DNA from 2 places in the Stenotrophomonas sp. 80084_Sma genome. Region 2 is predicted to be linked to the other one. Evidence: riboswitches for the same ligand, from Rfam matches in the RefSeq annotation. Region 2 holds a riboswitch; the other holds the start of a gene.
What was found. A riboswitch is a leader RNA that binds a small molecule or an ion and turns the genes downstream of it on or off. The one in region 2 is predicted to bind glycine.
Positions count from the first base shown of each region.

Region 1: it holds a riboswitch for glycine, as region 2 does, so the genes downstream of both, gcvP (aminomethyl-transferring glycine dehydrogenase) here and ACZK3W_RS19710 (trimeric intracellular cation channel family protein) in region 2, are expected to answer to the same signal.

Region 1 is NZ_CM151177.1:3,550,502-3,554,974, reverse strand. It holds gene gcvP (aminomethyl-transferring glycine dehydrogenase) at 1-937, opposite strand, end outside; glycine riboswitch at 1,000-1,102, opposite strand; gene ACZK3W_RS16520 (multidrug effflux MFS transporter) at 1,402-2,628, shown strand; gene ACZK3W_RS16515 (siderophore-interacting protein) at 2,771-3,667, shown strand; gene ACZK3W_RS16510 (hypothetical protein) at 3,751-4,143, shown strand.
Region 2 is NZ_CM151177.1:4,283,577-4,288,049, reverse strand. It holds gene ACZK3W_RS19720 (multidrug efflux RND transporter permease subunit) at 1-1,360, opposite strand, end outside; gene ACZK3W_RS19715 (MdtA/MuxA family multidrug efflux RND transporter periplasmic adaptor subunit) at 1,357-2,523, opposite strand; gene ACZK3W_RS19710 (trimeric intracellular cation channel family protein) at 2,808-3,425, opposite strand; glycine riboswitch at 3,510-3,613, opposite strand; glycine riboswitch at 3,627-3,716, opposite strand; gene ACZK3W_RS19705 (GIY-YIG nuclease family protein) at 3,757-4,032, shown strand; gene ACZK3W_RS19700 (nuclear transport factor 2 family protein) at 4,104-4,473, shown strand, end outside.

The DNA.
Region 1 (4,473 bases), 730 kb from region 2:
GGTTGCCCTGCGCGTCGATCGAGACGCCGATCAGGCGGCCCGGCATCGAGCGCTTGTAGGCGTCACGGCACGCCATGAAGGCGGCGTGCGGGCCACCGAAGCCGAACGGCACGCCGAAACGCTGGCTGTTGCCGACCACGATGTCCGCGCCCCATTCGCCCGGGGCGGCCAGCAGGGTCAGGGCCAGCAGGTCGGTGGCGACGGCCACCAGGCCGCCGCGTGCGTGCACGGCATCGACCAGCGCCTTGTAGTCGCCGACCTGGCCGAAGGTGTCCGGGTACTGCAGCAGCAGGCCGAAGGCTTCCGCTTCCAGCGCTTCGGCCGGAGTGCCGACGCGCAGCACGATGCCCATGGGCTCGGCGCGGGTGCGCAGCAGTTCCAGCGTCTGCGGGTGCACGGCGTCGTGCACGAAGAAGGTGTCCGACTTCGACTTGGCCGAACGCTTGGCCAGGGTCATCGCTTCGGCGGCGGCAGTGGCTTCGTCCAGCAGCGAGGCGTTGGCGATTTCCATGCCGGTGAGGTCGGCGCACAGGGTCTGGAAGTTGATCAGCGCTTCCATGCGGCCCTGCGAGATTTCCGCCTGGTACGGGGTGTAGGCGGTGTACCAGGCCGGGTTTTCCAAGATGTTGCGCAGGATCACGTTCGGCGTGTGGGTACCGTAGTAGCCCTGGCCGATGAAGCTGCGCAGCACGGTGTTCTTGTCGGCGATCGCACGGATCTTCGCCAGTGCCTGCACTTCGGTCATCGACTCCGGCAGCGCCAGCGGCGCCGGCGACTTGATCTTGGCCGGTACGATGGCATCGGTCATGCCATCCAGCGACGCGTGGCCGACGACATCGAGCATCTGCGCGATCTCGGCGTCGTTGGGGCCGATGTGGCGCTCGACGAACGCATTGTGGTGCTCGAGCTCACGCAGGGAAGGGGTGTTCTGGGACATGGCGAAGGATCCGTCAGGAAAGGGCACACGCACGGGCACAAGCCGCCGGTCGGCGGTCTGCGGGGCGCCCCTCTGTCCTTTTGCCTGAGAGTTTAAAAGCGCGGCGGACCGCAGCTTCGTGCCCCTTCGGCGCCGGATCGAACCGGTCTCTCCAGAGTTCTGTTACGGGTGGTATCGGGCCTGAGCGATTACGGGCGTTGCGCCTTCGGCAGCGGTGTTCCGCTTCTCCCACCGTGTTGCCCGCTGATTATAGCCCGTTGCGGGCCCGCCGGCCGCCTCCAGGCATGGCCGCCGCGCCTGAATGGCCGATGGCCCGGCCGTGCGTTTTGTGCACCGCTGCATGGCATCGGGCGCAATCCCCACCTATGATGGGCGGATACCCGAATTCATCTGGCGCCGTCCCTGCAGAAGGGGACCGGCGCCCGCCGTGCGTGCCGCGCATGGCCCTGCCGGACGCCTTCCCCATGACCGCCGCTGTTGCTCCCTCCACCCGCCGCATGGCCCTGCTGCTCGCCGGTCTGGCCATGTTCGGTCCGTTCTCGATCGACACCATCTTCCCGGCGTTCCCGCAGCTGGCCCAGCGCCTGGCGGTGGACGAAGTGGCGGTGCAGCAGACCATCAGCGTGTACCTGTTGTTCTACGGCCTGATGAGCCTGGCGCACGGCCCGCTGTCCGATGCCTGGGGCCGCAAGTGGGTGATCCTCGGTGGCCTGGTGGTGTTCGTCGGCGCCTCGGTCGGCTGCGCGCTGTCCACCGACCTGACCACGCTGCTGGCGTTCCGCGCGCTGCAGGGCCTGTCGGCGGGTGTCGGCATGATCGTCGGCCGAGCGGTGATCCGCGACCTGTACCACGGCCATGACGCGCAGCGGCTGATGAGCCAGGTGTCGATGCTGTTCGGCATCGCCCCGGCGATCGCCCCGATCATCGGTGGCTGGATCCTGCTCAGTGGCGCCGGCTGGCCGCTGATCTTCTGGTTCCTGGTGGTGTTCGGGCTGGTCCTGCTGGCGGCCACTGCGCGCTACCTGCCGGAGACCCATCCGGTTGAAGCGCGCGTGCCGTTGTCGCCGCGCACGTTGATGCGTGATTACCTGCGCATCGGCTTCAACCCGCGCTTCCTGCGCCTGGCGCTGGCCGGCAGCATCGGCTTCGGTGGCATCTTCCTGTACATCTCCTCGGCGCCGGTGTTCGTGATGCAGCACCTGCATCTGGGCGAGGGCGGCTTCGCCTGGCTGTTCATCCCCACCATCGGCGGCATGACCACCGGCTCGTTCCTGTCTGGGCGCATGGCGGGGCACACCACGCCTACCCGCCAGGTCGCCATCGGTTTCGGCCTGTGCGCGCTGTCGGTGCTGTTGAACGTCGGCTACGTGGCGCTGGCCCCGCAGTTTGTGCTGCCGTGGGCGGTGCTGCCGATCTTCCTGGGCGGCATGGGCATGGCGCTGATCTTCCCGATCCTGGCGCTGGCGGTGCTGGACATGTACCCGCACCAGCGCGGCCTGGCCTCGTCGCTGCAGGCGTTCGTGCAGCTGATGATCAGTACCGTGGTGGCCGGCGTGGTGTCGCCGCTGCTGAGCGCCAGCCCGCTGCACTTGGCCCTGGGCCAGGCCGCGTTCTTCGGCGCCGGCTTCGTGTTCTGGTACTGGGAACACCAGCGCGAGCGCGCGGCGCAGGCAGCCTGCACGGGCCATTGAGCAGCGCGCAGGGGTAGGGCGGACGGGGATGCCGGCACATCCTTGCAGCCGCGGACAACCGGACTAGGCTGGGCATTCCAGCCAGCCGGTGCGTGGATGCACGACAGCCAGCCAATCCGATGTCGTTGCATGAGGTTCCCCCATGGCTGCGCAGCAGACCTACCGCCTGTTCGAGGTGGCGCTGAAGGAGCGCCGCGTTCTCTCCCCTTCCCTGGACCGCATGGTGTTCACCGGCGCCGACGTGGCGCGGATGAAGACCGAAGGCCCGGACCAGCGGATCAAGGTGTTCTTCCCCTTGCCCGGCCAGGAGGTGCCACAGGTGCCCAGCGGCGAGGACTGGTATCCGCGCTACCGGGCCCTGCCGGATGATCAGCGCCCGCCGATGCGCACCTACACCATCCGCCAGCTGCGCGCCGAGCAGGGCGAGGTCGACGTCGATTTTGTCATTCACGGGGTGACCGGACCCGCTTCGCGCTGGGCCACGCATGCACGGCCGGGAGACCGCGTGGTGTTGCTGGCCCCCGATGCCGACTGTGCCGAGAGCAGCGAAGGCTGGGAGTGGAAGCCACCGGCCGGTGTCGGCCAGGTACTGCTGGTGGCCGATGAAACGGCGTTACCTGCGGTAGCCGGCATCCTCGAAGAGCTGGCGGCCATGCCTGATCCGCCGCGCACGCTGGCGTTGCTGGAAGTGGCCCAGGCCGGCGATGCGGTGCCGTTGAAAGCGCCGGGCACCGCCGAGCTGGTGTGGTTGCCGCGTGGGCAGGCCGCCTATGGCCAGCCGCTGCTGCAGGCGGTCCAGGAACGGCTGTCAGCGACCTCGAGCGTGCCTGCTGGCGATGCGCTGGAGGAGATCAACGTCGATACGCAGATCCTCTGGGAGCAGGCCGATGCCAGCGTGGCCGGGCCGCTGTATGCCTGGGTGGCCGGCGAGGCGGGTGCGGTGATGGCGATCCGCCGCCATCTGGTGCGTGACTGCGGGCTGGACCGCCGCGCGATCACCTTCATGGGCTACTGGCGGCACGGCAAGGTGCTGGACTGACCATGCTGGATCGAGCACGCGTGAAGCAGCGCTGCGGGCGGGGTGCGCTATCCTTGCGCCCCCCTTCGCAGCGGTACCGCACCATGTCCACCAGCTCCAAGACCCGCCGCGACCAGCGCCGTCGCCAGGAAAAGCAGGCCGCCAACAAGGCCGCCGCGCAGGCATCGCCGGTGGAACCGCATGCCGAGCTGCGCGATGCGCAGCGCACCCTGCTGGCCGGTGTCGTGCGCCGTGACGGCGAATGGGTGCTGGGCATGGACGGCCGCATCGCTGGCCACAGCGAGAGCGCTGCGCAGGTGCTGGCGCTGATCATGCAGGCCGGTGAACTGCACGAGCGCAACGGCACGCCGGTGCGCCTGATGTACTCCGATGCGCTGCGCGATGCCGCACAGGCCGAAGCGAAGGAGAAGGGCCAGACCTTCGAGGAATTCAAGGCCGAGCTGGCTGCAGCGATGGCGGCGAAGAAGAACAGCTGACAGGCATTTCGGTAGAGCCGGCCGCTGGCCGGCTGCCAGACAGATGTCCACCGTGCAGTTGCCGGCCAGCGGCCGGCACTACCGGAAAGGGGCGGATCCTCGCGGACCCGCCCCTTTTCTCATTTCGCCGCCGGGGCCGCGTTGGCCTGCCAGCCGCACATCTGGCCTTCGTTTGATTGCTGTTTCGGTAGAGCCGGCCGCTGGCCGGCTGCCCGTTGGGTCTTCATCGCGTAGTCGCCGGTCAGCGGCCGGCACTACCGGAAAGGGGCGGATCCTTGCGGACCCGCCCCTTTTCTCATTTCGCCGCCGGGGCCGCGTTGGCCTGCCAGC
Region 2 (4,473 bases):
CGGCCATGAACAGCAGCGGGATCAGCACCGCGATCAGCGAAACAGTCAGCGACACCAGGGTGAAGCCGATCTCGGCTGCGCCTTTCAGCGCTGCATCGCGGGGGCTTTCACCTTCCTCCAGATGGCGGGCGATGTTCTCCAGCATCACGATGGCATCGTCCACCACGAAGCCGGTGGCGATGGTCAGCGCCATCAGCGTGAGGTTGTTGAGCGAGTAGCCGGCCAGCAGCATCACCGCAAAGGTGCCGATGAGCGACAGCGGTACCGCGACGCTGGGAATGAGCGTGGCCGGCAGATTGCGCAGGAACACCCAGGTGACCAGCACTACCAGGCCGATGGCCAGTACTAGTTCTTTCTGCACGCCGCGCACCGACGCGCGGATCGATTCGGTACGGTCGCTCAGTACATTCATCTGCACGCCGGCGGGCAGCGTGGCCTGCAGCTGCGGCAGCAGCGTACGCACCTGCTCGACCACGGCGATCACGTTGGCGCCGGGCTGGCGCTGGATGTTCACCAGCACTGCCGGCGTGGTACCGCTCCAGGCGGCCAGCTGCCGGTTCTCGGCGCCATCGGTAATGGTGGCTACATCGCCCAGCCGCAGCGGTGCGCCGTCGCGCCAGGCCAGTACCAGGGCACGGTACTCATCCACGCTGCGCATCTGATCGTTGGCATCGAGCATCACCGCGCGGATCGGGCCGTCGAAACTGCCCTTGGGCAGGTTGACGTTGGCGGCGGCGATGGCGGTGCGGATGTGGTCCATGCCCAGGTTGTTGGCGGCCAGCGCCGCTGGATTGACCTGGATGCGCACCGCCGGGCGCTGGCCACCGGCCAGGCTGACCAGGCCGACGCCGGGCAACTGCGCCAGGCGCTGGGCAATGCGCGTATCCACCAGATCGTGCACCTGCGGCAGCGACAGGCCTTGCGAGGTAACCGCCAAGGTCAGGATGGGGGTGTCGGCGGGGTTGACCTTGCGGTACACCGGCGGCACCGGCAGGTCGTCGGGCAGGAAGCTGCCCGCCGCGTTGATGGCGGCCTGCACGTCCTGCTCGGCCACACCCAGCGACACCTCCAGCCCGAACTGCAGGGTAATGACCGAGGCGCCACCGGAACTGGTCGACGACAGTTGTTTCAGGCCGGGAATCTGCCCGAGCTGGCGCTCCAGCGGTGCGGTGATGGTGCGTGTGGTCAGTTCGGGGCTGGCCCCCGGATACAGCGTGGTGATCTGGATGATCGGGTAATCGACCTGCGGCAGCGCCGCCACCGGCAGCAGGCGATAGGCCAGCACGCCGGACAGCAGCAGCGCCACCATCAGGAGAGTCGTTGCGACCGGGCGCAGGATGAACGGGCGCGAGAGGTTCATGCGCCGGCCTTGGTCGCGGCCTCCTCGGTGATGATCTCCACCGCCGTGCCGTCTTCCAGCCCGTCGATGCCTTCGATCACCACCTTGTCCCCTGCGGCCAGCCCGGAGCGCACGGCCACGCGTCCATCATCGGCTGGACCGAGCACCACGGTGCGGCGTTGTGCCTTGCTGTCCTTGTCGACGATATGCACGTAGTTGCCCTGGCTGCCGAACTGCACGGCGGCATCGGGAATCAGCAGCGCGGGCTGCTCGCCCAGCTGCAGGCGGACGTTGACGAACTGGTTGGGGAACAGCGCCAGATCGTGGTTGTCGAAGTGCGCACGCAGTTTCAACGTGCCGGTGGTGGTATCGATGCGGTTGTCGACGCTGGACAGCGAGCCGCGGGCCAGCTGCCGGCGTTCTTCGCGGTCCCAGGTTTCCACCGCCAGTGCCGGTTGCGCCTGCACGGCATCGAGCAGCGCAGGCAGCTCGGGTTCGGGCACGGTGAACAGCACGCTGATCGGCGCGGTCTGCGCCAGCGTCACCAGGCCTTCGGCATCGCTGGCGCGCACCAGGTTGCCCACGTCCAACCGGCGCAGCCCGACGCGGCCACTGACCGGCGCGGTGATGCGGGTGTACTGCAGCTGCAGGCGCGCTTCATCAACAGACGCCTGATCGCTGAGGCGGCGGCCCTGCAGCTGGCGCACCTTGCTCTGCTGGTCGCTCAGTTCCTGCCCGGACACGTAGTTCTGCTTCTGCAGTTCGCGGTAGCGCTGCAGCTGGCGCTCGGCGTTTTCCAGCTCGGCCAGATTCTGCTGCTGGGTACCCTGCGCCTGTGCCAGCTTCACTTCATACGGGCGCGGGTCGATCTGCGCCAGCAGATCGCCGGCCTTCACCTGCTGGCCTTCCTGGAAATGCAGCCGTAGCAGTTCGCCATCCACGCGGCTGCGTACCACCACGCTATGCAGCGGGGTGACCGTACCGACCGCCTTCAGGCGCAGCACCAGCGGCTCGGCGCTGGCGCGGGCGATGCGCACGGGCACCGTCTTGCCGGGTGCATCGTCGCTGCTGCCGGCACCATTCCGGGACCACAGCCACCACGCCAGAAGGGCGGCGAGGGCGATGGCCAGCACCGCCCACAACAGGCGGGCACGACGGAAGCGGGAATTTTCGGCGACAGACATGGGGCATCCTGCGCCCTGCGCGCGCAGGGACATGCGGGCCCGTCGGCGCGTTCCGGCACCACGGGCAGCGGGGAGGGAGTTGTCTGGCGGGGCCGCGGGCGCGGCGTGGCTGGATGCCGTCGCGGCAGCGACGGGGTGACAATGGTAGCCAATCACCCCGGCCAATGCCGTATGACCATGGTCATGCAACGCATTCGGTAGTGCCGGCCGCTGGCCGGCAACCTGCCGGAATCTGCGGGCGTGTGCCGTGTTGCCGGCCAGCGGCCGACACTACCGACAAACAATCAATGCACTTCGTCGTGATAGACGAACTTCGGCATTTCCCAGCGGTAGTGGATCGCCAGCAGGCGCAGCGCGAAGCCGCCGCCGAGGCAGCACAGGATCGCGGTGGCGTCGGCCACGCCCCAGTGCAGCAGCAACAGGTAGGCCGCGCCGGTCAGCAGCGCGATGATCGCGTACAGCTCCTTCTGGAAGATCAGCGGCACCTCGTTGCAGAGAATGTCGCGCAGCACGCCGCCGAACGCGCCGGTCAGCATGCCGGCGATCAGCACGATCGGCATGGCATGGCCGGCCTCGCGCGCGATCGAACAGCCGATCAGGGTGAAGGCGATCAGGCCCAGGCCATCGAGCACCAGGAAGGTGCGGCGGAAGTGGTGCATCCAGCGCGCCACCCAGGTGGCGATCAGCGCCGCGCACACGGTGAAGCCCAGGTACTCGGGATGCTTCACCCAGCCCAACGGGTAGTGGCCGAGCAGGATGTCGCGCAGCGAACCGCCCCCGAGGGCGGTGACACAGGCGATCATGACCACCCCGAACAGGTCCATGCGGCGGCGGCCGGCGGACAGCGCGCCGGTCATGGCTTCGGCGGAAATGGCGATCAGGTAGATGATGGACAGCAGCATGGGACAGGCTCCGGGCGCGGTGGGGCCGGCCATGCGCGACTACCGCCACTGCCTGCGCAATGACGGGATGACGATGACCGGTGCCGCTCCCGCTGTCCTTTTGCCTGAGAGTTCAGCGGCGTAGGCCGCGTGCCCCTTCGGCGGATCGTCCCGGGCGTGCCCGGTGACCTCTCTCCAGCTCGGCGAGTCGAATGCATGGTTGGTGGGATTCCAGCCCACCGGCCTGAGCGATCATGGGAGCCTGCGCCTTCGGCGGGCGCCAGCGCGGCGCCTCTCTCCTGCATTCGGGCGCCAGTATATCCGCTGCAGTGCAGCACGGCATAATCCGGGCATGGCCCCGTCCCTCCGCCCGTGGTTCCTGTACCTGCTCGAATGCCGGGATGGCAGCTATTACGCCGGCATCAGCACCGACGTGGACGCGCGCTTCGCCGCCCACCAGGCCGGCAAGGGCGCGCGTTACACCCGGGCGCGGCCGCCGCTGCGCGTGCTGGCCGTGCGCGAGTACCCGGACCGGGCTGCCGCCTCGCGGGCCGAGTGGCAGCTCAAGCAGCAGCCGCGCGAACGCAAGCTGGCCTGGCTGCAGGAACCGGCCGAGACGCTTCTGTAGATCCACGCCATGCGTGGATGGGCCACTTGGCCCATGCCATGATCACCCCGCGCCCAGAGCTGGAGCCCCGGATGTCCACGATTGCCCTGCTGTTCGCTCTTTCCGCAGCAACGAGCCCCACTGCCGATCCGGCCACCCTCGAGGCCATTGAAGCCACCTGCCACGACTACGTCGACGGCCAGCTGGAAGCCGACCCGCAGCGCGTCGCCCGCTCCCTGCACCCGGACCTGGCCAAGCGCGCGGTCCTCGGCGATACGCCCGACGAACGCCTGGGCCTGCGCCGCATGTCGAAGGAAGAACTGGTGGCGCTGACGAAGCAGGGCGCGTTGAAGACCCCGAAGGATCAATGGGACCGCCGCTGCACGGTGCTGGACGTGACCGGCAACGCCGCCTCGGTGCGACTGGAAACCCCATGGTTCGTCGACTACTTCCACATGGGGC